DNA from 3 places in the Psychrobacillus sp. FSL H8-0484 genome. Region 3 is predicted to be linked to each of the others. Evidence: riboswitches for the same ligand, from Rfam matches in the RefSeq annotation. Region 3 holds a riboswitch; each other region holds the start of a gene.
What was found. A riboswitch is a leader RNA that binds a small molecule or an ion and turns the genes downstream of it on or off. The one in region 3 is predicted to bind cobalamin.
Positions count from the first base shown of each region.

Region 1: it holds a riboswitch for cobalamin, as region 3 does, so the genes downstream of both, MHH81_RS03080 (ABC transporter substrate-binding protein) here and MHH81_RS01115 (ribonucleoside-diphosphate reductase subunit alpha) in region 3, are expected to answer to the same signal.
Region 2: it holds a riboswitch for cobalamin, as region 3 does, so the genes downstream of both, MHH81_RS11195 (S-layer homology domain-containing protein) here and MHH81_RS01115 (ribonucleoside-diphosphate reductase subunit alpha) in region 3, are expected to answer to the same signal.

Region 1 covers NZ_JBBOSZ010000001.1:643,617-654,116, reverse strand. Annotated here, with positions in the region: gene MHH81_RS03115 (adenosylcobinamide-GDP ribazoletransferase) at 1-667, opposite strand, end outside; gene MHH81_RS03110 (cobyric acid synthase) at 664-1,494, opposite strand; gene MHH81_RS03105 (bifunctional adenosylcobinamide kinase/adenosylcobinamide-phosphate guanylyltransferase) at 1,504-2,034, opposite strand; gene MHH81_RS03100 (pyridoxal phosphate-dependent aminotransferase) at 2,007-3,083, opposite strand; gene cbiB (adenosylcobinamide-phosphate synthase CbiB) at 3,070-4,029, opposite strand; gene MHH81_RS03090 (adenosylcobinamide amidohydrolase) at 4,031-5,500, opposite strand; gene MHH81_RS03085 (FecCD family ABC transporter permease) at 5,502-6,485, opposite strand; gene MHH81_RS03080 (ABC transporter substrate-binding protein) at 6,490-7,458, opposite strand; cobalamin riboswitch at 7,587-7,728, opposite strand; gene argS (arginine--tRNA ligase) at 8,196-9,863, opposite strand; gene MHH81_RS03070 (DUF1934 domain-containing protein) at 9,864-10,283, opposite strand.
Region 2 covers NZ_JBBOSZ010000001.1:2,309,573-2,320,072, forward strand. Annotated here, with positions in the region: gene MHH81_RS11195 (S-layer homology domain-containing protein) at 1-4,458, opposite strand, end outside; cobalamin riboswitch at 4,630-4,829, opposite strand; gene MHH81_RS11200 (hypothetical protein) at 4,857-5,009, opposite strand; gene MHH81_RS11205 (hypothetical protein) at 5,081-5,455, opposite strand; gene MHH81_RS11210 (CPBP family intramembrane glutamic endopeptidase) at 5,692-6,336, opposite strand; gene MHH81_RS11215 (hypothetical protein) at 6,472-6,897, shown strand; gene MHH81_RS11220 (hypothetical protein) at 7,334-8,095, opposite strand; partial or broken gene MHH81_RS21345 (S-layer homology domain-containing protein) at 8,141-8,245, opposite strand; gene MHH81_RS11225 (S-layer homology domain-containing protein) at 8,261-8,692, opposite strand; gene MHH81_RS11230 (DinB family protein) at 9,264-9,758, opposite strand; gene MHH81_RS11235 (hypothetical protein) at 9,992-10,153, opposite strand.
Region 3 covers NZ_JBBOSZ010000001.1:203,014-213,513, reverse strand. Annotated here, with positions in the region: gene MHH81_RS01115 (ribonucleoside-diphosphate reductase subunit alpha) at 1-2,082, opposite strand, end outside; cobalamin riboswitch at 2,240-2,417, opposite strand; gene MHH81_RS01110 (undecaprenyl-diphosphate phosphatase) at 2,687-3,514, opposite strand; gene MHH81_RS01105 (DedA family protein) at 3,524-4,126, opposite strand; gene MHH81_RS01100 (metallophosphoesterase) at 4,126-5,214, opposite strand; gene MHH81_RS01095 (lmo0954 family membrane protein) at 5,377-5,730, shown strand; gene MHH81_RS01090 (PspA/IM30 family protein) at 5,744-6,379, shown strand; gene liaF (cell wall-active antibiotics response protein LiaF) at 6,457-7,158, shown strand; gene MHH81_RS01080 (sensor histidine kinase) at 7,155-8,267, shown strand; gene MHH81_RS01075 (response regulator transcription factor) at 8,319-8,960, shown strand; gene MHH81_RS01070 (hypothetical protein) at 9,020-9,274, shown strand; gene MHH81_RS01065 (AAA family ATPase) at 9,477-9,989, opposite strand; gene MHH81_RS01060 (DinB family protein) at 9,993-10,457, opposite strand.

The sequences.
Region 1 (10,500 bases), 440 kb from region 3:
CGCCGAAGTTTTTCATGACCCAATTGCGGAATACACAAATAAATAATACGAAGACGACCGCAAAAGTAAGTGCAATCATCCCATTTGTCAGCCATCCTAGTACGAAGAGACCGACAAATAAATTACATGCAGTTGCTAGTAGGACTATGTTCGCATGCATCTTCTGTTTAAAAAAATATGCCAAGCCACTTTCCTTTGCACTTCTAGTTAACCCAAATAGCATCACCAGTGTAGCCCTTGAGAAAAAAGGAATAAGTAATACAAAAACCCAATGAAACGTGTCAGTTGCCAGCACTTCCGCTACAATAATTACTTTACCTACGATTAATAAAACCACTGCCATCACACCAAAAGCCCCGACTCGTGGATCGTCTAAAATTTCAAATCGTTTCACTCGATCTCTGTAGGAAAAGAACGCATCCGATGTATCAATAAACCCATCCATATGGAGACCTCCAGAAAAGAGTATCCCTAGAAGTACAATGCCGAATCCCGTCATTAATGGACTCCATTCGAAGTAGAGCAGTGCACAAGTAATCGCCCCTATGCTAGCACCTATCCATGGAAAAAAACTGTACATGCCTGTAATTTGTCGCTTTTCCATTGGTAAATTTTTATGAACAGGAACGATGGTGAAAAATTGAAGTGCTAGTAAAAGGCTTGTCATTTATTCACCTTATCGCCCTCTAAAATAGCTACTATTTCTTCCCACTTTACGTGCTTTTTAAAATGATTTGCCCAATCATTTATTTGTTCATCGGAGGAAGCTTTAGTACCTTTTGCTACACCGTCTTCTTCCTCCAGTTCATTCGGAAAATAAGGGACAACCCCTAATACGTCGACTCCTGTATACGATTTGATGTAGTCAATGCCATCTTGGAATAGCGAGATATCTCCTTGAAACTTATTAATAATAATCCCCTTCACTCGGTCTCTCTGTGCTTCTGGCAGTAGGGCAAGGGTACCAACGATGGATGCAAACACACCACCATATTCGATATTTGCTACTAATATAACCGGAACATCTGCCAAATCGGCAACCCGCATATTGACTAATTCTCGATCTTTTAAATTCATTTCAACAGGACTGCCTGCACCTTCTAAAATGAGGTATTCATAGGAATCGGATAGCTTTCTTAAACTGCTTTTTATAAGCTGTTGGCCTTCTTCAAAAAACTGTTCGCGATAGCGCATTCCATTCATTCTATTTTCTTTTTTCCCAAGGATAATTAGGTCTGTTTCCATATTCCCAGAAGGTTTTAATAATATCGGATTCATGTCCGTTAAGTAGGGAGTTTTGGCAGCTCTAGCCTGCAATGCTTGCGAAACACTAACCTCAAAGCCTTCTGCTGTATGAATGCTTAAGCTGGACATATTTTGTGATTTAAAAGGTGCCACTCTTTTTTCTTCATTTGCAAGCAGTCGACAAATAGCCGTACAGACCAAGCTTTTCCCTACACTAGAAGCGGTTCCTTGCACCATTAATCCTTTCACGTATATCCCTCATTTCCACTGATGGCTTATGCCGTATTCCATTTCAAATGCGTAATCTGCTTTTGCCACAAGCTGCTGATGAATTTGGCCAATCCACTTTTGATAGAGGACGACACTTTCATAAGTAGACAATGGTTCATCGAGCACTTCATTCGAAACGATGACGACTACCTTAGCTTTTTCTAATAATTGATCGATTGCATGGTAAAGTTGTTTTTCCACTTCTTCCATATTGCTTTCGTAAAGTTCGTTGGCAAGCCATGTAGTAACACAATCCCAAAGGATGCCGTCTCCTACTTGAATTTGCGAAACGATTTGTTCGAAGTGTCTTGACTGCTCGATTGTCATCCATTTGACTGGATAATTTTCACGATCCTCCTGATGTCTTTCAATTCGTTTCGCCATTTCACCATCTACCGCAACTCCAGAAGCAACATACACATTTCGCCTTGCTTGCTCGTTCATCAAATAATGTTCGGCGAAGCTACTTTTTCCACTCCGCACACCACCCGTTATGAAGACAAGTTTTCCTCGAACCATGCGGTCATCTCCTTTTGCAATTGCTCCATTTGCAGCTTCTCTTTCATGCCAACACGAAACCATTTCCCGTCTAAACCTTTAAAATTCTCGGTATGGCGAAGGACACAGCCCTTTGCTAATAAATATTCGAAAAACCCTTTCGATCGCGCAGGATTAGGAAGCTGAAAACAAATAAAATTCGTCTGAGATGGAAGAACAGTACAGTTCCACTTTTCAAGAAATACTCTGGTTTGCTCTCTCATTTCTTTCGCAAAGGTAATTGTCTGCATTCGATATTCTTCTTCCTTTAAGCAATCGGCACCAATCGTCGTTGCAATAGCATTACTATTCCAGTGCGGCATTCTGCTGCGAATTTCTTTAATGATTTGCTCGTCCGCAATAGCATATCCAAGTCGCAAACCAGGAATCGCATACATTTTTGTCATCGAACGCACGACAATGACATTCGGGAAATCCTTTAAATACGGTATAAATGATTCGCTTTCATCAATAAAATCTAGAAACGCTTCGTCTAAAATAACTTCACATTTATATCTTCTCGCATACTCTGCTATTTGTAGGATCTCTTTTAACGGGATCAAGTAGCCGGTTGGATTATTCGGTCTGCATATATAAATAACTTCTGCAAATTCTACTTCATCTAACACTTCGTCCAAGGGAAGAGCTTGTGGTGCAATTATTTCTTTTATGTACACATGATAAGGTGTAAGCGTGGCTGCGTATTCCGAAAAAGTTGGGTGAATCAACACAGCCCGCTTGTTTTCATATCGTTTTGCAAGGCTTGCGAATATTTCTGCTGCACCATTTCCTACTATCACCTGATTGACATCTACTTGATGGTATTGTCCAGCTGCAGATAGAAATGGTTCTCCATGCGGATCTGGATATTTAGTTATTAACTCTGCATATGTGGACCATTTTTCATTTACAAATGCAGGCGGCCCTAATGGATTGACATTTTCACTAAAGTCAATCACCATTTCTGGTATTTTCATACCTAGACGTTCATATACGTGATGCGCGTTTGCCCCGTGATTAGGTAATGACAAATAAAACTCCTCCGATCACCATCATCCAAAGCCAAAATAGAAATACAGCTGTTTTTAGATGGGAGATGGCCCCTAAAATATGGCTAGGATTTAGCGGAACTTCTCCAACTCCCATTAAAGCTCGATTGGATACGATTCCTTTATATGTATTGATTCCACCGAGTTGTATACCTAGCTGATAGGCTGTAGCAGCTTCTAAGTAGCCGCTATTTGGACTTGGGTGCTTTTTCGCATCAAGCCACCAGCCTTTCATTCGCTGTCTAAAAGGTAATGCACTTTCTTTCTTGCCCCATAGCATAATAATATAGCCCGTCAAACGGCTCGGAATGTAATTTGCAATGTCATCCAGCTTTGCAGATGCATAGCCAAATTCTTCATATTTCTCGTTTTTGTAGCCAACCATAGAATCGAGCGTGTTAATGGCTTTATAAAGCCACAACCCAGGTGCACCTGCTAAAAGAAATGCATAGAAAAGTGGAGCAGTAATCCCGTCACTAATATTTTCAGATACCGTTTCCACGACACCTCTCGTAATCTCTTTTTCGTCTAGTTTTTCTGTATCTCGTCCAACAATCCACGAAAGTTTTTGTCTCGCAGCAGGTAAATCTTTCTTGATTAAAGGTCTATACACATCCATTGCCGCAACCTGCAAGCTTTTTTGAGCAAGTCCTGATGCGATGAGAATACTTTCCACAGCAATTCCAACGCCCATATGCATCGAATAAGCTCCAATTAAAATGGCTAATATAGCGAAAAATGTGATACCTACTACAATAAAAACTAGTAGAAATCCTTTTGCTTTCCTTGCTCTTCCTTTATTCAACCGAGCGGTTAGCTTTAAAATAAGCGATCCGATCCATCGGACTGGATGCGGCCAATTCGGCGGGTCTCCGATGATTCGGTCCAGTAATAGGCCAATTGCTATGGCAATAATATGCGGACCCATCCTATACCCAACCTTTTGCTATTTTGTATATTTGAATTGCTTCTACTGTGCACTCAAATACGCCTAATCCAATTTTTTTACCGATTTCCGTAATTGGACCAGCGTATGGAATATGCGTTCCTTTTTGAGTCGCAGCAACTAAAACACTATCCGTGGATGTTCCAGTTGCAATTGTACCTGTCCGTGGATCTTTTACTTCTTCAAAAGCTAGCGCTTTCGTTTTTGCTTCCGTTGCAGTAATAACAGACTGGATAAATGCTTCATCGGAAAGTTCTCCGTTGATAATAATCCATGTATTAATCGTACCGATAGCAGGCAGCATCTCAATTTCATGTGCTCTTGAAACATCTACCGCATTTCCGACTCCGGCAGTAACCATGATGACAATACTTCCAAATGGCGTGTCATACTCTTTTATAACTGCGTCTTTTGTTTGGACCGCAGTCATCATTCCAATGGTATCTGCTTCCGAAAACCCCTTATCAGCTAAGTACGCTAACATTTCTTCTTGCACATTGTCGCAAGCATAATTAGCAACCACTCTTCGATTGACGAAGTTTCTATACCAGCCACTTCCCGCATTTATTACGGCAGAGGACCATGTTTTTAGCTGCGTTTCCGCTTGAAATACGACCAAATCTCCCGTGACTTGAAAGTTTTCTGTTGTAATGAGTTGTTCATCCTTCTGTTCCTTCACGTCTGGAAGAATTGTAATTTGTGGTTTTGGTCGCTCAGGATGTGGATTTGTGCTAACTCTAGCTTTGTACACCGTTTCAACCTGACTTTTCTTTACTACTTCATGTGGCTCACCGATTGCTTTTATTTCCCCTTGATCCATTAATAACAATCGATCACAGTATAGAGAAGCAAGATTTATATCATGAAAGACACTAATAATCGTGATGCCTTTTTCAATAGCTTGCGTTTTAATCGTATCGAGTAATTGCTTTTGGTGTGCAATGTCTAAATGATTCGTCGGTTCATCTAGTAATAAAATAGGAGCTTGTTGTGCAAGCGCTTGGGCAACAAATACGCGCTGTTGCTCCCCTCCTGACAATAGGTCTAACAACTGATGCTCATATCTTTCTATTGCGGTCAGTTTCATTGCCTCGGCAACTGCCGCTTCATCTTCACCCGACCACGAGGAAAACCAGCCACTTTGATGAGGATACCTCCCGAGTGAAATGGTATCTCTAACTGTGTGTGAAAATGCATGACTATGTAATTGTGGAAGAACCGCCATTTTCCTAGCTAGTTCTTTGGGAGAATAAGATTGGAGAGATTTCTCGTCGATCAGAACGTCTCCTGATTTCATCGGTAAAATTCCACTCATCACTTTCAGTAAAGTGGATTTCCCGCTTCCGTTAGGTCCTAGGATGCCTAGCATTTCTCCTTTTTCAACTTCGAAGGAGACGTTTTTAACGATTAGTTGGTGGTCGTAACCACCAGATAATTTTTTTATTTTCAACATATTAAACGCCTCCTTTTTTCCGTTGTCTAAAGAAAATAAATGCAAAAACTGGCGCACCAATAAATGCTGTTATGACACCAATTGGCAACTCGGTTGGCGAAATAATGGTGCGAGACACTAAATCACAAATGATTAATAACGCAGCTCCATTAATGAAGCTTAACGGTAACACATGTCTGTTATCTGAACCAAATAAAAGCCTTGTCATATGCGGAACGACAAGTCCCACAAATCCTATTGTTCCAGACACAGCAACCGCCGTTCCCGTTAGCATCGATCCTCCGATTAGTATCATCATTTTTCGCTTTTTCACATCGACTCCTAAATGCTTTGCACGCTCTTCTCCAAATAGCATCGCATTTAATTCTCTTCTGTTCCATGCTAATAAAGCCGAGCCAATCACAACAAATGGTAAAGCCATTTGCACAAAATCCCACCCACGCATCGATACACTACCAAGCAGCCAACCAATAATTTGGCGAAGCTCTTCCCCAGTTAGTGCAATCATCAAGGAAATAACCGAACCTAAAAAGGAACTAACAATAATCCCAGTTAAAATAATGGTCTCCATCTTCATGGAACGGTCGACCAGTTTAGCAAATGTAATAACAAGGAGCATCGTAAGGAATGCACCAATCATACTAAAAACAGGTAATGTGTATATTCCTAAAAAGGGTACCGAAATACCGAAAAAGAGCGTAGCCACGGCACCTACTGAGGCACCGGACGACACTCCTAACGTATAAGGATCTGCAAGCGGGTTTTTTAATAAACCTTGAAACGCGGCACCTGCAATGGCTAGTGAGGCACCAACTAGCCCTGCAAGTACAACCCGTGGCATACGAATTTTCCAAACTATATTGGTCGCGATTTCATCTGCTCCCGTATTCCATAATGTGCTGATCGGTACCTGTACGGATCCGACCGATACACCGAGCCAAATTGCTACTAATAGAGCAGCAATCGACAGGATGTAGCCGATCATGACTTTACTCACCAAATGCCTCTGGATAAATTGCTTTTGCTACTTCTTCTAATCCTTCTGCAAGACGTGGACCTGTACGACTTGTTAAGTTTTCATCTACTTGAACAACTGCATCATTTTTCACAGCAGAAATAGAAGCGAATCCATCACGAGCTTTTACGCTCTCTACAATTCCAGGTACATAGCTATACATAACAATAATCACATCAGGATTGCGGCTTACGATTTCTTCTGGCTCAATTTTGAACCAACCTTCTTGATCTGCTGCAATATTTTCAGCATTCACCATATCTAAAATCTCTTGCATAAATGTTCCTTTACCAGGTGTGTAAATTTCAGGAACATCCGATGTTTCTACGAATACTGTTTTCTTCGTTTCTACTTTTGCAACTTTCTCTTTTACTTCTTCTACTTTTGCTTTCATATCTTCTACAATTTTTTGTGCTTCTGCTAATTTACCAGTAGCACGACCAATTTCTTCGATGGTTGTATAAGTTTCATTGAAATCTACTGCATTTTTTACAACGAAAACTTTCACACCAGCGTCACGGATTTGTTGTAATCCTGCTTCGCCCATTCCAAGGCTTGACTCATGTGCGAATACGATGTCTGGATTCATGGATACGATTTTCTCAACATTGAATTCCATACCGCCAATTTTCTCTTTTTCAAGTGCTTCTTCTGGATAGTTATCGTAATCATTTACACCAACAATTTCTTCATTTAATCCAAGTGCAAACAAAATTTCTGTATTGCTTGGCATCATTGAAACGATTGTTTTTGGTGCTTCTTCTAATGTAATATCATTGCCAACTGCATCTGTGATTGTGATCGGGAATTCTGTTTCTTCTACCGCAGTTTCTACTTGTGGACTTTCAGTGTTTTCAACAGGTTTTGCTTCTTCTTGTCCACATCCTACTAATAGTAAAACTGCTAATGCGGATGCCATCCATAATTGCCATATTTTCTTCATTTGTCATTCCTCCTAAGTTTTTGCAACAAAAAATCTCCCATCCATAGAATGAGAGATAGATATAGGTATAAATCTGCGAGGAAAAAATGGCCAAGCCGATCTACACCAAACCTATCCTCGTAGGCAGTGGGTGTAATTTCATAAAGGCAGGTTTTCTGACTCATGATACAACCGTATCATTTACAGTGGCGGGACCGCGCTGGACTTTAACCAGCTTCCCTTTTAACTCTAGTAATCCGTAACTTGAGCACCTCTATGCAATAAAATATGTATTGTGCAATGCACTTATTATACCTTAAATTAAATGGTTGTCGACAGAGGTTTTCATATTATTTGACCGATAATTAATACTATTCTACCAAATTCCGATGTTATTCGACCGATTCACATCTATGCTATGGAGAAACTTTTTTATTGTAAGCCATCATCGAGAAAAAAAGGGGCTGTCCCTAAAGTCATATAGTGACTTAGAGATGGTCCCTTTTCCAATGTATTGGTTTCCGTTCCAGACGGACGCTTTCCGCGGGCATGGCTTCAGTCTCCTCGTCGCTTTCACTCCTGCGGGGCCTTCAGCTCACGCTATTCCCGCTGGAGTCGCCGTCTTCCACTACATTCAATTGCCTACAAAAAATAGTAGTTTTATAAAAAGTATAAAAAAACAGGTGTAGAAAAAGACTCGTTTTTCTACACCTGCTTCAATTTATGAGCTTATTAGACAGCCCCTTTAATACTACAAATTACATTTTCTCTGGAGCATTTACACCAATCAAACGAAGTGCGTTTGCAATTGTTTGACGAGCAGATGTTACTAATGCAAGACGCGCTTCTGATAGAGCTACGTTTTCTGCATCTAAAACTTTATCCGCATTATAGAAGCTATGGAATGTTGCAGCTAATTCTTGAATATAAGTTGCTACACGGTGAGGTGCACGAAGTTTTGCAGCATCTGCCACGACTTGTGGGAAATCACCGATTTTTTTCAATAAGTCTAATTCTTTTTCACTCTGTAATAATTCAAGTGAATCCGTTGAAGCTTTCAACTCTTGTGTTTCAGCAGAACGTAGAATTGAGCAAATACGTGCATGGGCATATTGGGCATAATACACAGGGTTTTCATTTGACTGAGAAACTGCTAAATCTAAATCAAAGTCCATATGTGAATCGCCCGAACGCATACCGAAGAAATAACGAACTGCATCCAGTCCAACTTCCTCTACAAGCTCGCGCATCGTAACAGCTTTCCCTGTACGTTTACTCATTTTCATTTTTTCGCCGTCTTTATACAATTGAACCATTTGAATAACGGAAACTTCTAATTTCTCACGCTCGTATCCAAGTGCTTCAATAGCAGCTTTCATACGTGGAATATACCCGTGGTGATCCGCTCCCCAAATATTGATCAGTTGATCGAAGCCACGAACTAATTTATCTTCATGGTACGCAATGTCTGGCAATAAATACGTGAATGATCCATCACTTTTAATCAAAACACGGTCTTTGTCATCGCCAAAAGTAGTAGAACGGAACCATGTAGCTCCCTCTTCTTCAAAGATATGACCATTCGCACGTAATTTATTTAATGCTACCTCGATTTTACCATCTTCGTATAATGAAGTTTCAGAAAACCAGTTATCAAAGCCAACACGGAAATCCGCTAAGTCTTTTTGTAGCTTAGCAAGCTCAACTTTTAACCCATGTGCACGGAATGCTTTGTAACGCTCTTCATCCGACATATGAACAAATTTATCGCCATGCTCTTTTACAAGATTTGCTGCGATATCGATAATATCTTGCCCACGGTAACCATCTTCTGGCATTTCTTTTTCTAAACCTAATGCTTCAAAATAGCGTACTTCAATCGAAACAGCTAAATTGTGGATTTGATTACCAGCATCATTAATATAATATTCACGAGCTACGTCGTATCCAGCAAAGTCCAAGACGTTACATAATGAATCCCCAACAGATGCCCCGCGCGCATGCCCTAAATGTAAATCACCAGTTGGATTGGCAGAAACAAACTCTACTTGAATTTTTTCTCCAGCTCCTGAGTTCGTACGTCCGTATTTTTCTTCTTCTGTTAGTACAGCTTTAATTACTTCTTGTAAATAATCTTTACGAACGGTAATATTCATAAACCCAGGTCCTGCGATGTCAATTTTCTCCATCATTGTTCCTGACATATCAAGGTTTGCTACAATTGCTTCCGCGATTTGACGAGGATTTTTTCTCGCAAGCTTAGTCAGCTGCATCGCAATATTAGTTGCATAGTCACCGTTTGCTTTATCTTTTGGTGTTTCTAAATGGATAGATGGAATTTGCTCTTCTGTTACAAGTTCCGCCTTTAAAATAGCTTGTTGTAAAGCTGTTTTAATCGATTGTTGTACTTTTTCTACTGCGTTCATTTACTTCGCCTCCGTATAAATTAGTTCTAATGTATATGTACCAGCAACTTCTTCGTTTATAAGCAATTCGTATTCCACTTGAAAATGGCCATCTTCGAATTGCAGTTGCGTTGTATTTGTTGTAATCATCATTGTGCCATATCCCGTGTCATAGCTTCCTGTTTGAAGCTCACCTAGTTGAAATGGCAAACGCATTTTCACTCCACCACTGCGTAAGATTAAAGCGGAATTATTATCTAACTTTACGGTTGTTCGAACTGCCTTTTCATTTTGCATTTCTTCATAAACTAAATAAGGCTGCTCTCCTTTTAAAGTTAGAACACCTGTCGTTTGCATATCAAATGATTCTTTTGCAATGTCTGGATGTTTTATTGTTGATAATAAACGAACATTGACTGATTTCTTTAGTGGTTGAGACATTGACTTCACCCTTTAGAGCATTTTCATAGTTAATTTACGTCATTAAAAAATAATCGTTAATAATAAACGATTAATAAGCACTTTTTTTATGGTGCATGAATATATAACAATTTTTCACCGTTTTTTACTATAACCTTCACATTATATCTTAAAGTTTGCTTATGTGACAACTAATCAAAAAGGAATCTATTATAACATTACAATCCTCCCCCAGTAA
Region 2 (10,500 bases), 2.1 Mb from region 3:
TCTTAATGGAACTTCCGAAGATGAAATTCGAATTAAGAACTTTGTATCTCCATATGGGAGATTTCCACCTGGATTGTTGTTATCTCCGCCATTGCCTGGATTAGAAGGGTTATTTCCGCCATCACCTGGGTTAGATGGATTGTTCGACTTCGCATCAGAAGTATCATAAAGTGCTGTTTGACCGTTTAGCAAACGATGATAAGCAGCTAATGTATAACCAGCTTGCTCAGTTGCCATACCATTCGCTTTCGTTTCAGTTAGAACATGTTTAAAACCACCATCTTCTACACTATAATAAGTCATAATATTCCCGATAACTTTGTTAAAGCGCGGGTCTTTGTTCGCATCAAGACCTAAGCTAGCAAGTGCAGTGACAACTTGAGCTGCACTTTCAACGTTTTCTATACCCCATGTTTTATAGCCACCATTTTCTAATTGCAAAGCAGCTAAAGTAGTTAATGCATTATCAACAGCTTCTTTTACCTTTGGATTACTGTTGTAATATGGCGCTAACGATTGGATCGCCATTCCTGTCATATCAGGGTCTGCTTTAGTTCCTGATAGAGCCCAGCCTTTGTCGGCAAGTTGCTTATCTAAAATGAAATCAATTAGTTTTTCACGTGTAGTCGTTGCCGTTTCAGGTAATTCAAAGTCCCAAGTATCAAGAGCAATTAACGCGAAATAGGCACCATTTATGCCTTGCCAAACAACTTTATCGAAATCTGATAGTTTTTCAATTAAGTTGTAACCACCTACATTTGTCGGATCTTTGCCGATAGCAGTAAGGGCAATAATTAGTCTTGAATATTCAGTGTATTTTCTTTTATCTAGCTCACCGTCTTTAGAAACAACATAGTCAACAACATTATTATAATAAGTGTCATAATAGCCTGCGGGTACTTCGTAGCCACCACGAGCTAATGCAATAATCCACCATTCATTACCAAACTTAGGATCATGCAGTTTGTCTACCATGTATTTACCAACGGTATTATAAGCCTGTTGAGTTGGAGTATTTACATTAGGTTTTGTTCCTGGTTTTTTAGCTTTATTAAATGTATCTGTTGCCTGGTTTAGTGCTAAAACTTTCGCATTAATGCCTTCTTGTGTCGCCGTTTCATCAGCAATTAGTTGTTGAGCAGATACGATGACATTTGCGTACTCATCTAATTCAGCTTGAGTTACCCATTTTTCTGTAGGGTCTACATCTTTTCCGTCTTTACTTACTTTCACTGAAGCTTTGTTTTGTTCAGCTTTTTCAATCGCAGTTTGTAATTCTACTTTATCTGTAGGGCCGTCGATAATTGTGATCGTTGGGAAGATGCTATAGTATCCTTCTCTCCCTGATGCAGTAAAGTTAGGGTTTGCACCTACTGTTGGATCAATATTTCGGTGGTCACCAATCGGACTACCGAATGAGCTTACTCGAATATGACCGTTTCGTAAACTATATTCCCCATTATGTTCTGACGGAATTGTAAACGTAATACTATTCGCCTGTGTTGTCATATTATATTGTCTTGCATCACCTAAAACAAGAGTATTTTCAGGTCCAGCAAAGAATCTTAACTGCCCCTGGAAATTGTAAATTCCTGATAGCTTATTTGCTGGGAAAGAGAGGCCTTTTAAAGTAACATTTACTTTATCGCCAGGAACTATTTCTTTGTTCGGTGTTGTAAGATTTTCAATTATTACGTCAAGTGGACGTGCTGTCATCACATGATATTCAGATTTCCCATCTTTTTCAACCTTAACGATATTACGTCCTTCAGTTAATAAAATGGTGAAAGAGTCGTCGATATTTAATTTTGCATTTTCTGTTGAAAACGTACCATCACCATAAGAAACAGTACCTAAATCATGATTAATAATAGGACGTAGAACGCTTACTGAGCTTCCTGAACTTGGTTTGAATGTATAATATGCTCCTGGTTCTCCTTGAACATAATAAACACTATCAATATCAGCATCAAAAATACCGTTTTGAAGGTTCATAATCGCATTGCCTGTTTTACCTTCATTTGCTTTTCGATTGCGTTCTTTATTACTTTCAATACCTGTTGAAATGCCCATTTCACCTTGTCCAACAGTTACTACGAATAGACCAACATTTTCTGGCCAAATTGCACTAAATGCATCATTTGCATCTTTAATGTAAGTTGAACCGTTTACTTTCAAAGCATCATAAGTAACTTTTACAATCGCTGTACCATTTTTTAAAGCATTTACTGTCGCAGAGCTTCCTGGTTTTCCTGGCTCAATTTCCACTACATCATTTCCTGTAATAATTTCATAATGGAAATCAGGCTCAAAGAAGTAGTTGTTAATTCCTTCAATTAAAGCTTGCCAGCTACGTAAAGGGAGTAGTTTAAAGTTGTCACCTTGATTTAACTTCAAATGATTTTGTTCGTTAATATTTAAATAAATATTACCTTCAAGGTAAGTACCTTTATTTAGTATTGCTTGTGGTGATTGAATTTCGAGCTGTTCTTTTGTAATTTCTAGTGTTGCATTTTGTGCATTCGCTGTAAATGTACCTGTATTTGTCAGCTTACCTTCTTGGCTCACTCGGTAGTTATAACTTCCACCATTCACTAGTTTGAATGCGTATGTTTTTGTACCATTTTGGTTAATCTCTGCTTCACGCTTAGGTAATACTTCTTCAAATGAAATAAAGTGTTTAATTTTCTTTCCGACAAATAATTGTGCATCTTGCGGAACTGTGAACGTTATATTCCCTGAGAATGGAATTGCTGCACTTATCGCTTGAGCTGATGTTCCAATTGTTATGGTCCTACTATCGCTTAATGTAATAAATTCTGTGTGCTTAGCATCTGGTTCAAATGTATAGAAGAATGTTTTTCCTGCAAGAGCTAATACAGGAATCTGCCCTTGTTCAGTTACATCACCTAGCTTTAGTGATGTGTCGCTTGGCATATCCTGTCCAACTTTGACAGTGTAATCATTATCTACAGTCCAGCCTGTATTACTTGCTTTAAAATTAAGTTGGCGGAATTGAAATTCTTGATTTGCTTCAGTTGTAACTGTTAGCTGTCCACCACCAACACTTTTATTATTGCTATCAAAGCCTTCGTAGCGATAATTGCCTGTTGCTATTGTTGCTGTGTATACGTTATACGTTCCTTCTACACCAACGCCTATGCTTATTTCTTGTTCATTCGTATCATAAAGCTTTAATTTCACTGCTTTAGGTGCGACAGTGAATTTTATTTCGCTAGTAACAACAGTTTGTAAACCAGCACTTTTTGCTGCATTAAATACATCAGTGGCTTGATCGAGTGCTAAAACCTTTGCATCAATTTCGGTTTGAATTGCATTTTCATCCGCAATTAATTGTTGAGCCTCTACAATTACATTTGTATATGCCTCTAGCACTGCTTGAGATACCCAATAATCAGTAGGGTCTATATCTTGTCCATCTTCACTTACTTTCACGGAAGCTTTATTGAGCTCGGCTTGTTGAATAGCTGATTGCAAAGCTGTTGTATCAGCTTCAACAATTTCTTCATTATTTCCATTTAAGGCCGAATTTAATTGAGCGAGTGCTGCATCGACATTTGTTTGACTGCTCTCCATATTCGTGAGCTGTTCATATGCGTCATCATAAGCAGACTTTACATTTGCATTTGCTAAAATTTCGTCTTTATTTGGAGCACTATTAATTTTAGCAATTTTTGCTGTTAGTGCGTCTTTGTTAGCAACTTCAATATAAGGTTTAATGGGCTCTCCAGTCTCCCAATCATCGAAACCGAAACCAAGGTCACGACCATAACCATATACTGAAAATTGTAATCGAATAACATCTTCGTTTATGTTTTCATACTCACTCATTCCGAAACTCGGCAATTCGTGATTTACGGTATACATCCAACCGGACATATTTGTGTAGTCAAACTGTCCAAGCCAGTCACTATCAGCTTTCCCACGAATTGAAGGGTCATCTTTTGCTATTTCTGTTTGTATATATTGTGGAATATTAACGATGCTTTCACTATCTCTAATATTTGCTAAGTAGACAATGTTTTCGTCAGTTGAACCATTATTATAGTTACCACTTTCTAGTAATCTAGCAACAACTTGACCTACCATTTCACCATCATAAAAAGGAACTTGGATTGGTTCAATTGCGTATCCTTGGCCAATTGTAAACTTTTCAACAGAAATCGTCACATAGCCTGAAGGTTGGGCTTCGTTTAGTGTTGTAACATCGATTTCTGCACCATCACTCGTTATATTTGAGGAGAGTGCATTAGTCGATATTTGTGACGTATCCCAATTAGATTGAATACTATGTTCATCGAAGTTATTAGTATTAGAACTTGTATCTAATTCGTTTGGTTCGGATTCCTGCACTTCCGCAATTGCAGCAGGTGATAATAGCGAGAATGATAAAATAAATACAATCGCTATATTCAACCATTTGTTATAAGTATTCATTTGTTACCTCCTAAAATTTTTTCTAGTGAAATTACTTGCTTTAAACTCGTACGACAAAAAAGATGCTTCTCTTTTATGAAGAGAAGCATCTTAGGAAAACAGAAAAAAGGGCGCAAAACACAGTTTGCCCGTCCATCCATTTGCCGTAAGTTCTCCTAGCTTCCGAAGAGAGTTATACGATGAATATAGGCAGGTCTCCTGGCTCGTGTATCCCTAATCAGAACCTTCCCATCTACTAGAAGCATTTTTCTTCATTCGACAGTGGTATTACTCTGTGGTCATTTACACTTACAGTTGCGGAAACAGCTTCGGATTTGCACCGAATTCCCTATTAAGCTCTGTTAAAGAGCCCCTATATTCTGCAATTTTTATTCACTTATCTTACATTCTAGCATAATTTATACAACGTCACCATTATCTCCTGACCAAGAAAAAGTAAATACCTTTTTATCATCTTTAGCTGTTTCTTTTTCATCTTGCTGCGAACATCCAACAAGTGATAGAATAGCGATATCATCCCCTACTCTTGCTGATGAGCCGAATATTTCCATAAAAAAAGTATTTTTAACCTATACAGTTAAAAATACATCATAAATCTATACAAAATATTTCTCACAGCACCTCAATACAATTTCAGTTTTTTCAATTTAGAAAATTTCTTATCATAGTTGGCTCTTTCTGTTAAATGATGAATCCATTTAGTTGCCTTTTCTAATTCTTCATTTTCTAAATAACATTGAATAATAATTTTAAAGTCAGAACTATAAGGATATTGTTCTTCTTTGCATAAATTTAATGCCTTCTCAAAATATTCATTCGCTGTGTTTAATTCATTTAATTTACGATACATTAAACCTATATAAATCAATCCACTTCCCATTTCTAATTTTGAAAATGGCTGTTCCATTGCTTTTTCCATTATTTCAATGGCTTTTTTTCTAAACCCAAATATTTCATAACGAATCGCTTTACTCACATAGTTTTTATATTTGTTCATTGTTACTCACTTCCTAACATTACTGTCCGTGTTTTAACCTAAAGTAATTTATTTTCAATTATAACTAAGGTACCTTTATTAAACTAACTTGCGTCTTTATTTGGACAAGAAAAAAGAGCTTTCTAAACAGCACATAATCTTCAAGTAAAACACCCGTTAGCAGAATAAGAAAATCTGTAACTTATTCTTTAAGAATGGAATCGAAATGGGCAAATACATTATGCTCAAAGTCACTATCATAACAAAAATGATATTACAATAATGCTAAATAAATTTGCAATAAAATGCGATATAGCACTTATCCAAGCATTGTTTGTTTTATTAAATATCACACCATATAAAACACTATTTATAAAGATAAAGAAAATATCATAAGCGACTACAACAATATTCCCCTCCACAATGTGACCAAATGCAAATATTATGGATGTAAAAATTAAAGTAGGTATTATTGGTAGTGCTTTATTCAATTGCTTTTGGAAAAAAGCCCTCCACGCAATTTCTTCACCCAATGCTAAAATAGCAAGTTGAAAGACGAGAAATATTATCTTATCTAACGAAACAACAAACTCCATTCTTTCATAAAGATGTTCTATGTATTCGGGCAAAATTAATTTTGCCAACACAATACAAACAACATTTAAAATCAGCGGTAAAACAATCCAAAAATAAATTGTTTTGTCTTTCAGACTCGTTCCAATTGCCTTTGCGTTTAGTCCAGTGTCAGCAGAAACATTTTTTTCCAAATTTCTATTAATAAAGAAAAACGCAATACCGATAATAACAGATATCCCAGCAATACTAAATCCTAAAAAATTTGCAAATGAAACAGCGGTCATAACTATCATTGCAATTAAACATATTTTTTTTATATTAGCCAATTTTAACTTTCCTCCCCTATATCGTAGAAAATTTTTAAACTATAATACCCCGTTAGTAAAAGCACTCCTTGTGCTATAATTCTATTAAGTTGGCAATAATCCCTTTAATATTACTATTTTAGGGGGAAAATGGAATTGTTACTGTCAAAAGCATGGGCTTTGTTTGAAGCTTATAAGCGAATTGAAGGTTTTTCTTCGCAAACATTGAAGGCATACCAGTTACAGTCTTTGCTACTAATTGGTTATTTTAAAGATGTAGAGATGGATTTGCTGGATACAAATCAACTAAAGGAACATCTTGCTATATCCGGCAAGCATTTAAAACCAGCCAGACTTGCACATCGTATCCGCTTTATGAAATTGTTTTTTCGTTGGTCTCATGAAGAAGGCTACCTGAGTAAGAATCCAACTTCCAAAATTAAAGAGCCCAAGGTAGAGAGATTGAACACCTTCGTGAATCCTCTCATTCCTCAATGGAAATGGCGATTTTTGAAATTATGTTTTCTAAAGGGTGTCAAACTAGAGAAACAATCACCACAAATAGAATACGTATTGAAATGATAAAATTTAACTCTGATAGGAGCTCCGTGGAATACGATTCAAAAAGCAGCGGATACATTAAGACCAGGAGAGACGGTATATGTTAGGGTTGGTATTTATTCAGAATTTGTACATATTATAAATTCTGGCTCTAAAGAGAAAACGCTATATTATTCAAAGCGTTCCAGGGGAACATGCAATTATCGATAGGAATAATTTGGTAATAACAAGTGGAATCTTCAGTTGAAGAAATGGAATATATATGCCATGTTCGTTTGGGGAGCTAACGTGCCGATACTAAGATATTTAAATAAAAAATAAAATAAAGCATGACTTTTTTCTTTCTTTAGATTCACTTTAGTATGGCGAAGTTAATTTCTTATGTTAAGAAAAGTTTTCTAGAGATTAATTGATTATAAATAAATAGAAAAAGCACCCCTGAGGATGCTTTTATCAATTATTTTTTCAATATATGTTTTTTATCTCGTACATCTATAATCTCTAGTCCTTTATCTGTTACTATTATATCTTTTGCTTGAATGCTAGATAGTTGAGCTGTTTTCTTATCTAATAAACTGTATTTAAATACCCCTTTTTTATTGAAATAGTAGATGGTTGAATGCTCATACTCTACGGATTTATGATTTTGTGTATAAGGGAATGTACCGATTTTTCCACCAATATCCTCAAAAATGAATCGAGCACTAAATTTGGATTCTAATTTTAAATCTCCACCACTCAAATTGATGGAATAAAGAAATAAGGGATCATCTACATTGGGTACATCTTTATAGGTATGCTCAAAACCACGTGGTTCTTTTTCTACTGTATAGTAGATTCTGTCATTCCATACATACATGTTTCTTTCTCTTATATTATACGACATAAACGGAAGATTAATTTCTTCAAACTTTCCACCTTCTATCGTTGTCTTCATCAAACCAAATGAAGAAGGAATTTCAGTCATCATTCCGATAACTCTTTGATATGGGATATAGAGATCATTATTGTATAAAATAATCGGGAAATCTCTTCCAAGTCTCTCCTCAAAGTGGCCATCTACACGGTCAAAATTATTACTTGAAAGTAAGACAATTTCTTCATTTGTCTGTTGATTTATTTTGACTAGCTTGTCGTCTTTAGTCGTATACTTCCAACCGTCTCGGACAATTTCTGAACCGATTTCACCAACAAAGGATTTATTAGCTTTCACTTTCATCGAATCTTCCATTGCACGAGCTAAAAATGCGGAGAAATGTGCACGTGTAACTATATTAGAAGGTTTGAAAGAACCATCTGGATAACCACTTGCAACCCGATTTTTAGCAATGCTATTTATATCTGAATAGGCCCAATGTGCCGGAGATACATCTGTAAAAGTTGGCTAACTGTCTAAAGGCATATCGAACGCTCTCCGCAAAATGGCAGCCATTTGTGCGCGAGAGGTTGTTTCCCCTGGTCGCATGTAACCATTTTCTCCACGAATTATTCCTTTTTCATTGATTGTCGCTAGTATGGAATAATAGTTCGATTTGGGTGTTACATCTTTAAATTGAACGGTAGGATTTTCAATTACCTCTATATCAAGTGCTTTCAATAACATTGCCGCTGCCTGTGCACGCGTTATAGGTTCATTTGGCCTGAATGTACCATCTGGATAGCCACTGATAATATGCTTGTCATGTAAATATAAAATTGCTTCGGCAGCACTGTTTCCTTTTAAATCTGAAAATGCTTGGTTAGACTCCGCTTTTGCGTTGGATATCATAGGAATCGTTAGCAAAAATGCAACGATAAACGTCATAAACTGTTTCATTTTATCCACCCCTCATTTATAAAACCCGAAATCCCTTTTTTTAAAGATTAACCTAAGCAAATTCTTTATTCAATGAATTTACCAATAAATCTAAAATAAAGATATTATAGAAAAGATTAGATGAATTAGAATAATAATACCCTAGCCTCACATTAAAGTGTCAGGCTTTTATTAATTTTGCTCATATGCGATATAAAAGAGAAAAAAATTCCACTTCTCTTGTTAAACTAACCTGTTGCGTTAGCTCAATAAGAAAAAAGTGTTGCCTAAGCAATCCATGTTCTTTAACTAAAGCCTCCATTAATTTAAGAAGAAATTACTTTTCCAGAGTTTGAAAATTTAAAGATTCCTATTATATAACAAACCATACTAAAAGCCCAAGTAATTCCAGCAACCTCTATTTGAAATGAATTTTCTTCAGATGCCATTACGTGTTCATAATCAAATGCTTTGTTAAGTAGTATTGTTGTTTTTCATGTATAAAATATGGGAACGTCCGATTTGGAAGTTCCCGTTCTTATTCCATTAAAGCCCCCTATAATGGAATAACTGTAAAGCTAATGAAGCTTTTTTAAAAGCTGCGTTTCCCTGGCCAAGCTCCTTGCATTTTACTTAGGAATACAATTTGCCCAATATGATATGCGTCGTGCAATGCTAAACTCTTCAGTTCAAGCACTAATGAATTATCTTCTCCTGGGATCTGTCTATACAAATCTTCATGTTCTGATTTTGCTAGTATTTTTCCAAGTTCACGATGAACATAAAAGTATTCTTGTTTTGTTTCCTTCCAATTTTCTAACGTCTCAGTTGGTAATCGAAATGTAGATTCATTATTTTCTGCCTGTGGTTCATTCGCTGTTTCACCAAGAAATCGCATCAGAAATCTCTTTTCATAGAAAAGTAAATGACAAACTAATTCCCAAATGGAATTCATTGCCCCATCAGCTGGTTTCCAAATTGCCTGTTCAAAAGTGATATCCTCAAGCACTTTTTCAAGTGGTGGAAACCAGTCTTCTTCATCTAAGCAGCTTGCCCATTGTTGTAACAAAAGTGTCTTTACATCCATTTTCTATTCCCTCCAATTTAATATCTCCCTTTATATACTAATTCGATTTACTTATCTAAACTCCTTCTTGTTCAACTAAACCGCTGCGTTTGTCACCATAATAATCAAAAAACACCTAGACCAATAGCCTAAGTGCTTTATTAAAGGGTGAAAACTTTTATGAGTCGTTTATGAAGTAACTCATGCTATTATTTTATTACATTTATTTGTGAACATCGCTAGTGTTAAGAAGTTCAGTATTTTATTGCATAATAAATTACATAGAACCATCCAAAGAGTCCGTGTAGGATTGCCCACAGTATTGACTTGTTGACACTCCAAGAGATAACTATTGCTAATACAACTCCAAAACCAATACCGCTAGTCGTTACTTTTACCGATCTCTCTTTACTCATTCACACCCACCCTATCCTTTCGGCAGTTTTATCAATTAAATATATTCCTCTTACCCAATACCTTATGCCGAGACATATACAACTTTTCTGCAACATCTTCCCATTCGTAACATCCATCTGTATCCCAATAACGCTTTTAGACTCGTTCCAATTGTTTATGCATTTAGTCCAGTGTCAGACGAATCATTTTTTTCCTAATTACTATTAATAAAAAAAACGCAATACCGATAATAACAGATCTCCCAGCAATACTAAATCCTATCTGTGTTTAAACATCCCTACAGCAACACTATTATATTAGCCTGCCTTGAAAAAGCAGAAGAAAATAACTATTAATAAAGTATGCT
Region 3 (10,500 bases):
TGACACACCTTGGTCGATATGGCGTTGACGTGCGGCATTTTGCTTTAATGTCCAATGTTGATCTATAAAGTACGCAGATTTGTAAAACCATGTCGTTTCCGAATTTAGATCCGGTACTGTCACAGGAATTTTATAATCCTTCTTCTCTTCCGAGTACGACTTTTGGAAAATCGGATCTATGCTCGCCGTGCTTCCTGCTAAAATCGACGTAGATGAGTTTGGTGCAACAGCCATTAAGTAGCCGTTACGGATGCCATTTTCCGCGACTTCCTTACTTAATTCATTCCATGCTTCGCTTTCGTATTGACGTTTTTCAAAATACGATCCTGTTTGCCAGTCCGACCCTTCGAATAAAGGATATGCCCCTTTTTCTTTTGCAAGCTCTACGGAAGCTTGAATTGTTAAGAAAGCGACCTTTTCATATAGTTTATCTGCAAACTCCACTGCTTCATCGGACTCCCAGCGGATGCTATTTAGTGCAAGTAAATGATGCCAACCAAAAGTACCAAGGCCAATTCCACGATATCTTGCATTCGTGCGATCCGCTTGTGGAATCGGAATCATATTCAAATCAATCACATTGTCGAGCATGCGCACTTGGATTTTAATTAAGCGCTCCAAAACATCCGCTGGAACTGCTCGTCCAAGGTTAATGGAAGATAAGTTACAAACAACAAAATCCCCTGCTTTCCGACGAGTCACAATAACATCATCTTCTAATTGAATGGATTCAAACGAAGTAGCACTCTGGTTTTGGAATATTTCTGTACATAGATTACTGCTGTACACCATACCGGCATGCTTATTTGGATTACTACGATTTACCTCATCGCGGTAAAACATATAAGGCACACCTGTTTCGAGTTGAGAACGCATAATTCGTTTCATCAAGTCAATCGCTGGAACTGTTTCACGAGATAAACGACTATCATTTACACATTCCTCGTATTTTTCTCGGAATGAACCTTCTCCACGTTTCTCATCGTAGAAATCTTCTAGAGAATAGCCTTTTAACTGACGAACTTCATGTGGATCAAATAAATGCCACTCATCACGAGCATCTACTTTTTCCATGAATAAATCCGGCAAGCACACACCCGTGAAAATGTCGTGCGCACGAAGACGCTCATCCCCGTTATTTAAGCGTAAATCTAGAAATGTGAAAATATCTTTGTGCCAAACATCTAGGTAAACTGCAATTGCCCCTTGACGCTGACCTAGCTGATCTACACTCACTGCAGTGTTGTTTAATTGTTTGATCCAAGGAAGGACCCCGCTTGATGCGCCGACAAATCCACGAATAGAAGAACCACGACTACGCACTTTCCCCATGTATACACCAATTCCGCCACCAAATTTAGAAAGCGTCGCTACGTCTGTATTGCTATCGTAAATCCCTTGAAGACTGTCATCAACTGTGTCAATAAAACAACTAGATAGCTGTCCGTGAGGCTTCCCTGCATTAGAAAGTGTTGGTGTTGCAACAGTCATATATAAATTACTCATTGCCCAATATGCTTCTTTTATCTTGCCAAGACGATTTTTTTTCTCATCTTTCATAAGTGTCATTGCAATAATCAACCAGCGTTCTTGCGGAAGCTCGACGATCGATTTATCAAAGTCCTTTGCTACATAACGATCAAGTAACGTTTTTAATCCGATATATGTAAATAAAAAATCTCGTTGCGGCACAATAAGTTCTGCTAACAGTTGCAGTTCTTCTTGGGAATAAGATTCTGCAAGACGTTTGTCGTATAGACCTTTTGCCACTAATGCTTGTACATTGCTTGCAAACTTACTGTATACTGCGTCTGGCGTTGTGTTTCTATGTATTGCTACTTTTTCATATACATCAGCTAAATGAATGCGAGCGGCGACGAATGTCCAATATGTTTCTTGTTCATCTAAAAAGCTTAGTGCCTCGAGTGACATGGACTTGGACCACGCAGACGTTGTACCTTCTGGGAATTTCTTCATCCATCTTTCATGAGTTTTTAGAAGAGGTGCTATATTTTCTTCTCCAAACTCTTTTATTAATTGATGTAATACTTCTTGTTTTTCTGTATTCGTAACAGTTGTCATTTCTTATTCCTCCTTGTTTTTAAAACAGCAAAAAAGCGATGCCTCTTAGCCTCTTCGGCTGAGTCATCGCTCACGTTTAAAAAGTAGGAAACAACAGACACATCAATGGTTCGAGATAGAGTCTTCGCCCCCACCTCTCAACCCCCGAAGAAAGTGTTGCTTCACCGATGAAGAGGCAGGTCTACTGGCTCGTGCTTCGTTCTTCTGTTGGCCTTCCCACGATTGCTCGCAGTGGCTATTTCAACAGTCGTCCACACTTACAGTTGCGGGGACAGCTTCGGCTTTAACCGAATTCCCTTTTAAACCATAAAGGTACCTATTCATCGTTCACATACTATATATTGTGTTCACTTCATTTATACAATCTAACATATTGTGTTTATACTTGTATAGAGGGAAAAAAGAACTGTGTCTCTGAAAAGCAGTTCTCCCAACTGAATACGTCCGGATAAATATTTTTCTGACCGGATAGAAAAATTTATGACCGTATAGTTTCATTTCTGACCGGATAATATTTTTTATGACCGTTCAACCTTATTAATCATCCGATTCACCCGAAAATGTAAAAAGCAGACATCCTACTAAAATGTCTGCCCATACTTCCTTACATAAACACAATAACCGCTAACACAGCCGCTAAAATAAGACGATAGATTGCAAATGGCGTTAACTTAATACGTTCAACAAGTTTTAAGAAGAATTTAATAGAAATTAGTGCGAACACAAATGCACTTAAAAATCCTACAATATAAAAGCCCAGGTCATCCATATTAATTTGTTCCCAGTTTTTCAGAACTGAAACAAGACTTGCTCCAGCCATAATTGGTACAGCCATAATAAATGTAAAGTCTGCAGCTGTCTTATGACTCATTCCAAACAAGACACCACCAGAAATCGTTGCTCCTGAACGGGAGAAACCTGGCCATAATGATAGACATTGAACAAGACCTACTTTAAATGCTTGCGCATATGTAATTTGGTCAAGCGTAACAATCTTCGGTTTTTTAGGTCCAAATTTATCCGCAACAATCATCAAAATAGCACCTGCAACAAGACTGAAAATTACGGTTTCCACTCCAAATAAATGATCATCAATAAAGTCTTTAAAAGCAAATCCGAGAATAGTCGCTGGTAACATACCAACAATCACATGTAGCAAATTGAACTGCTTGCTCGATTGTTCACTTTCTATTTTATACAATCCTACTAAACTAAATAATCGTTTCCACATAACTACAACTACAGCTAAAATCGAACCTAGCTGTACAACAATTTTAAATGTATTAGCCGAGTACATCCCTAAAAACTCTTCTGTTTTCAGCCACATATCATCGACAATAATCATATGTCCTGTGGATGAAACAGGGGCAAACTCTGTCATACCTTCAACAAAACCTAATATAAGTGCTTTTAACAATTCTAGAATTTCCATAAGATCTCCTTAGTCACGTTTTTTAAAATACCAAACAAGAAATGCAACACCAACTATTGCTAAAATAATATACACTATGTTGGAGTAGATATCCATATACCCTACGATTTCATTCCAGTTATCACCGACAGCTGCTCCAACGGAAACTAACACTGTATTCCAAATTAATGTTCCTAACGTTGTAAACCATAGGAATAACCAGAATTTCATATTCGACATCCCTGCAGGAATCGATATTAAACTTCTTACTAGTGGCACTAGTCTTCCGAAAAATACAGCCCAAACACCGTACTTGTCAAACCACGCATCCGCTTTATGAATATCTTTAATCGACAATCGTAAAAACTTGCCGTACTTTTTCACAATTTTCTCCAAACGTTCTACATCCAAAAGTGTGCCTATCCAATATAAAATAGCTGCTCCAACAACAGACCCTGACGTAGAAGCAATGATAATACCTAGCTTTGTCATCGTTGTTGTTGTCGTCATAAATCCTCCAAGGGTTAAGATCACCTCTGAAGGAATTGGCGGGAAAATATTTTCTGCCAATATTAATAAAAATACACCAAGATAACCAAACTGATTCATCCAGTCTGTAATCCATGCTTCCATTATGCTTTCACATCCTCTAACTTAATATTTACCACCCACAACTCTGATTGGCTGCCTAATCGAATAGGTGGACCCCAAAACCCAAATCCTGATGATACAATCGCGTGCAAACTTCCCTTTTGTTTATATCCATAATCAAGTTCAAATATTTTTCGTGTGAAAATATGATTCGGCCACATTTGACCTCGATGAGTATGACCAGAAACGTGAAAATCTACTCCTTCTTTTTCAGGAATTAGTAAATTCGAAGGCGTATGATCCATGACAAACCATGGTAAATTGCGCTTTTCTGGCGCTAATCCCGAAAGTTGCTTTCTTTTTTTATTCGTCAAATCTTCACGACCTGTCAAATACAACGAATCTGCCAGTAAAATGGTTTCATCTAACAACATATGTACATTGGATGCTTCCATTTCTTCTACTAATAGAGGAATCTTTTTACCATAGTATTCATGATTTCCAAGGACCCCATATACACCATACGTGGAATCTAGTTGTTTCATCACTTCGGACATGCCGTTTTTCACAAACCAGATTGGATCATCATCTACCAAATCACCGACTAACAATATCAAATCTGGATGTTCTTCATTTGCTTTTTTTACAAAACGTTTTAAATGCGCCTTATTGGATAATAAACCAAGATGGAAATCAGAAGCAACTACTACTTTTAGTTTATCCAGCTTTGCATCCTTTTTCGTCATCTTTATGGATAGATCTCGAACAACTGGTGTAAAGGCGTTGTAAGTTCCAATCATCAAAATAAACAAAAATACAGCCAAGATCATCCAGCCAATCCATCTTAACTGACTTGGGAAAATCCACGTCACTATGGTCCCTATCGGAAAAAGAATAATTCCATACTGCATAATAATCATCCAGTAGGATCCTATTATATTAAATAATCGGAGCCGGTGGTCAATTCTCGCAATTAATATTGCATATCCAATTAAACCCCATACAACACCGAAGAACCATTTATTCACAGGTATGAATGTTTCTAACCATGCATGGACACTCCACCCAAAATAAAACACAATAGCCGAGTATACAAGGATTACTAATAAAATGGCTCCGAATCTTTTCATTTTAAGTCTCCATTTTTTGTATTTTTTATTTAGTATAACAGATTTTTAATGGGCTAATCCCTTCTACGTCTCTGGACCTAGAGAAATATCATGTTTAAGCCCGTTTGGATATGTTAACGGAATTGATAAGCTATATATACAAACGAGAGGAGGAACAAACATATGAAAAAATTTGGTTTAGTTTTACTTGGGTTTATCGCTGGGATTGTGGCACTAGTTAACTTAGGTCCACTTTTAGGGCTCGCGGTATCGGCGTTGATCGTCTTTGCAGGGGTGCATTTTTACTTAAAAAGTGAATCTACCTTTTTAAAAATCTTTTGGGCGAGTGTTGGAATCATTGGATTACTTTCCGCTGTTGCCAACATACCAGGATTCGTTGGAATATTAGCCATCGTAGGTGTGTATTACGTTGTGAAGACATGGAAAAAAGAAGATGTTAGCTTTTCATCATCCATTGTGAAATCGGATGACCCATTTGTAAACTTTGAAAAACAATGGAACGAGCTTTATAAATAAGGAGGAAACGGATATGTCATTATTAAAAAGATTAAAATACTCAATAGAAGCAGACTTGCACAAGCTTTTTGATAAAAAAGAAGAAAAAAATCCAATCACGATGCTCAATCAATACATTCGCGAAGCAGAAAAACAAACAGAGCAAACAGGTAAATGGTTAGAACGCCAAGGGAAATTAAAACAAGAACTTGAAAAAGAGCTAGCCGAAACATTACAAATGGTTGAAAAACGTCAGCATCAAGTAGAACTTGCAACCGCTAGCGGTGAAGAAGATTTAATCCTTTTTGCACAAGCAGAAGTGAATGCGTATAACGAACGAGCAAGTGTTTTACAAAATAGCATTCACCAAACGATGGAGGAGCTTTTCGGCTTAGAACGTAAATACGAAGAAATGAAGCATAAAGTAAAAGATATGAAAGTACGTCAATTACAATTGATGGGAAAAGAAAATGTAACACGTGCACATCATCAAATGGACAAAATACTGCAACCTGAGCAAAAGCAAAAAAACTTTGGTACATTTCAAGAGATGGAACAATACATCGATCGCCTTGGACAAAAAATTGAAAAAGAGCATGAAGTAACTTCTATGGAACAAAGATTAGAAATGTTAGAAAAAAACGAACAACCGAAGTCTGAAATTGTGTAAACTAATAAGTATAGTCGGGAGAAGGTACTCGCCTTCTCTTTCAATATTCTTAATGCGAAGAAGGAGGATTACTTCATATGAAAGAAAACCAAACAAACAAGTTAGCCTTCATTCTTATTTGCTTTGTTTTCCTTATGTTTATAGAAGCAACCGTTTTTGGTAATGGCAATATAGTATTAGTTCTTCTTGGCATCGGGATGATGTACTTTAGTTTGCGCAAACAAAGACGTTTTTTATTTTGGACTGGTTTTATTTTGCTCCTTATCGCTATTTTTTCTATGTGGAGCTTACGTCTATTTTTAATAGCAATTATGCTGTACGCCCTTCATAAGCTTTGGAAAAATGAGCCTATCTCTCAGGTGATTAGACCATTTGGGGCTGTTTATGAAGAAACACCAAATAGTATTATTCAAAATAAGTTATTTTCTGCACAAACGACTCCGTTTCAAGCGTATGAATGGCAAGATATTCACGTACAAAGCTTTTATGGCGAGTTTGTAATTGATGTGACAGAAACCGTTTTGCCAAAAGGTACATCGCTTATTTCTATCCGTCAGTCCCTTGGAAAAGTAGTCATTTATGTCCCATATGAAATTCCTGTCAGACTCCATTATGCAACAATTTTAGGAGAAGCGAATATTTTAGGTCGAGGAATTCAACGTTTATGGAATCAATCTGTCTTATTAAAGGATGGCTATTTAGAGGATGTAAACTATGCTTCAGAGCTAGTAATTTCCGTTTCTACATGGATTGGAGATATCGAGGTGATTCGTAAATGAAGATATTCCTAGGGCAAGGTTTCTCGATTTTTATTATTTTATTAACACTTGCAACCTTACTGTTGTACGCCATTTGGGGATGGCCAAACGAGGAAGCATGGTGGTTATTACTTGAAATGAAATATGCACAAATTCCTTTTGGTGCATGGGTCATTATTGTATTGGCATTTATAAGTTTTAGCTTTTCCTCAAATACACTACAGAAGGTTCGCGATCAGGAAAAGAAAATTGAAAAAAGTTTAAGACCTTTGCTAGATGCAGAAACATTCGTACCAAACAAAAAAAAATATACGTATTCGAAGCGAATGCATGTCACTGCCAATCAATTAGAGCAACTCATTTTGACCCAACGAAAAACATTGCAACGAATTACGAACGAAAAAGCGGAAGCTCAAGATAAAATTATACAAGAAAGAATTGTCCAAGAGCGTCAACGATTAGCAAGAGAGCTTCATGATTCCGTTTCACAACAATTATTTGCAGCATCTATGCTCCTTTCCACGATGGTTGAAATCGAAGTAGCCCAAAACGGAGAAGCTCCGAAAACCTTAATGCAAACAGAAAAAATTGTTCAGCAGGCACAGCTTGAAATGCGCGCATTGCTCCTCCACCTACGACCAGCAGCCCTGCACGATAAGACACTAAAAGAAGGTCTAGAAGAATTACTAGTAGAACTACAAGAAAAGGTCTTTTTCACAATCCGTTACCGATTAGAGGAAGTTTCTCTGTCGAAGGGCGCCGAGGATCATTTATTCCGCATCGCACAGGAAACGTTGTCGAATACGTTGCGTCATTCTAAAGCTACAGAGGTGGATTTATTATTTGTAGAACGTGATGGCTTAGCCATCTTCCGTGTGCAAGATAATGGCGTTGGATTTGAAATGGGCGAAGGAAAAAATGGCTCCTATGGCATTCAAAGTGTACGGGAAAGAGCAGTTGAAATTGGTGCTATCTGTAAAGTAGTATCTGTCCCTTCGCAAGGAACAATCGTCGAAGTGAAGCTGCCGATCGAGAAAGAGCTTGTTCAGCCACTTAGCGTTGAAAAGCAATCACTATCCGTAGTGCAGAAAGCAATTACCGAGGAGGAAGCTACTGAGTCACCAAAGTGACCTCGAGCAGCTATCGCTTAGGATAGTAGTAGAAGAAAGGGGATGCAGGGAATGATACGTATTTTATTAGCAGATGACCATGAAATGGTACGCATTGGCGTGTCTGCTTATTTACAAGCACAACCTGATATGGAAGTAGTTGCGGAGGCGGTGAATGGACGGGAAGCCGTGAGCCTTGCACTCGAACTTAAGCCAGATATTATTTTAATGGATATGGTTATGCCGATTATGAATGGTGCGGAGGCAACACGTGAAATCGTTCAAAAGTGGCCCGAAGCCAAAGTGATGGTTGTGACGAGCTTTATTGACGATGATAAGGTATATCCTGCATTAGAAGCAGGAGCAATAAGTTATTTATTGAAAACATCCAAAGCCTCTCATATTGCGGAATCCATTCGTAAAACATTAAATGGAGATGCAGTTTTAGAGCCTGAAGTGACGAATAAAATGATGAAGCGCATGCGTCAAGGATCTAATCACTCTCTGCACGAAGACTTAACGGAGCGAGAGCTAGAAGTGTTACTTCTTATGGCAGAAGGCAAAACAAATCAGGATATAGCGAACACTCTTTTCATCGCACTGAAAACAGCTAAAACACATGTCAGCAACATATTATCCAAACTGGAAGTGAGCGACCGCACACAAGCTGTTATTTATGCATTCGAGCATCAATTGGTTCCGCCCAAAAAATAACCTATATGAGCAGTTCATCATATGCTAATGGAAAGACGGAGTAAAGGATGTTTGTGTTCATGATACCGGAAGATCCAAATAACGAGCTGCAACCTAACTTGAGCGACACCATCGGATTCATTGGCTCTGTCATTGTTACATTTGGATACATTATTGGCACGCTCGGTGAAGGTATTGCATTATCTGAAGCGGCTCGTGCAGAGCAGAAAGACAAACAAGCAGGATTAGAACAGCAACAACAAATGAAGCAGATACAAAGTAAGCTGGATTATCTCGTACACGAAATGGAAACATTGAAAAAGAAGAAGAGATGACCTATTCACTAGGAAATCTCTTTTTTTATGAGGCATGAAGTAACCTAAATCAGAATGTTTTAGGTTAACCTCTTTTATTCCAGTTCCAGCCATTCTTCTAAAAACTCACTATATTCCCCTTGATAATACTCATTAAAGAAGAACTTTCTTCAATGTACCTCCCCCATAGAGTAGATTTAAAAAAGGATAATCCCGTTAAGGATTATCCTTTTCTCATATCATGTAACCATTCTTCAGTTTCTTCGGCGCTAATAAAATGATGCACTTTATGGGGGTATTTCTTGAACTTCTTTAGAAACTCCGGCTTCATTTGCTCTTCAAAATATTTATTCCATTTGAACATTCGGCAAAAAATAGTGAATGTTGGTCGATAGTTAGCTTTTTCTATTCTCAAGAGCTGCCGAATATACCGTATGATTATCCGCTGTAATCGCTTCCTAATAGGAATGTCTAAAAAAATAATGTGATCTGCTTCTTTCAACCCAGCGTCTGTCCAATCCATATGCACACCTTCTATGACCCAATTATCTAATGCGATAGCATTTTGTAACAATTGATCGCGCACTTCCACTTCATTACGAATATCGGCACCTACTGGATTTCTGGTCCATACGAAGTTATCAGTTTCAAAGTGGGGTACCTCCAGTTTACTTGCTATTTTTCGAGCAAGCGTTGTTTTGCCACTTCCCACCGATCCGACAATATAAATCTTCATTATTTATTCCGCTGTAGCACGATTTAATGCATGAATGATTCCAGCATGAATGCCTTCGTGCCAAATTATGAATTGCACAATAGCCTCTACTGTTTCCATTTGATGAAATTTACCGATTGCCATTGGTTCTGTTAAGCTATTTTGCAAATTATCTTTGAGTACCGCTTTAATTCGTTCAGGTTGCTCCTCTAATGCACGTACCAATTCATCCATTGTTGGGGGTTCTACTTCCCAGTTACCTGGGCTTGTACCAGGAACAAATAGAGGAAACCACTCTGGATGCATGGGCTCATATGACGGAATTGCACGTTTCGTAAGTGTTTCCATTGTCGCAAATAGATGCCCCGTGTTCCATCGAATCGTATTGTTAAATCCACTTGGCTTTATGTCGTAAGCAGCTTCTTTACTTTGTTTCACTTTCCCCAACGTGTAAATTCGTGCAAAGTTTAATTGACTTAGTGTTTCCATTATTCCAAAACCCCTTTTTTCATTAAATTATAGCATGCAATAA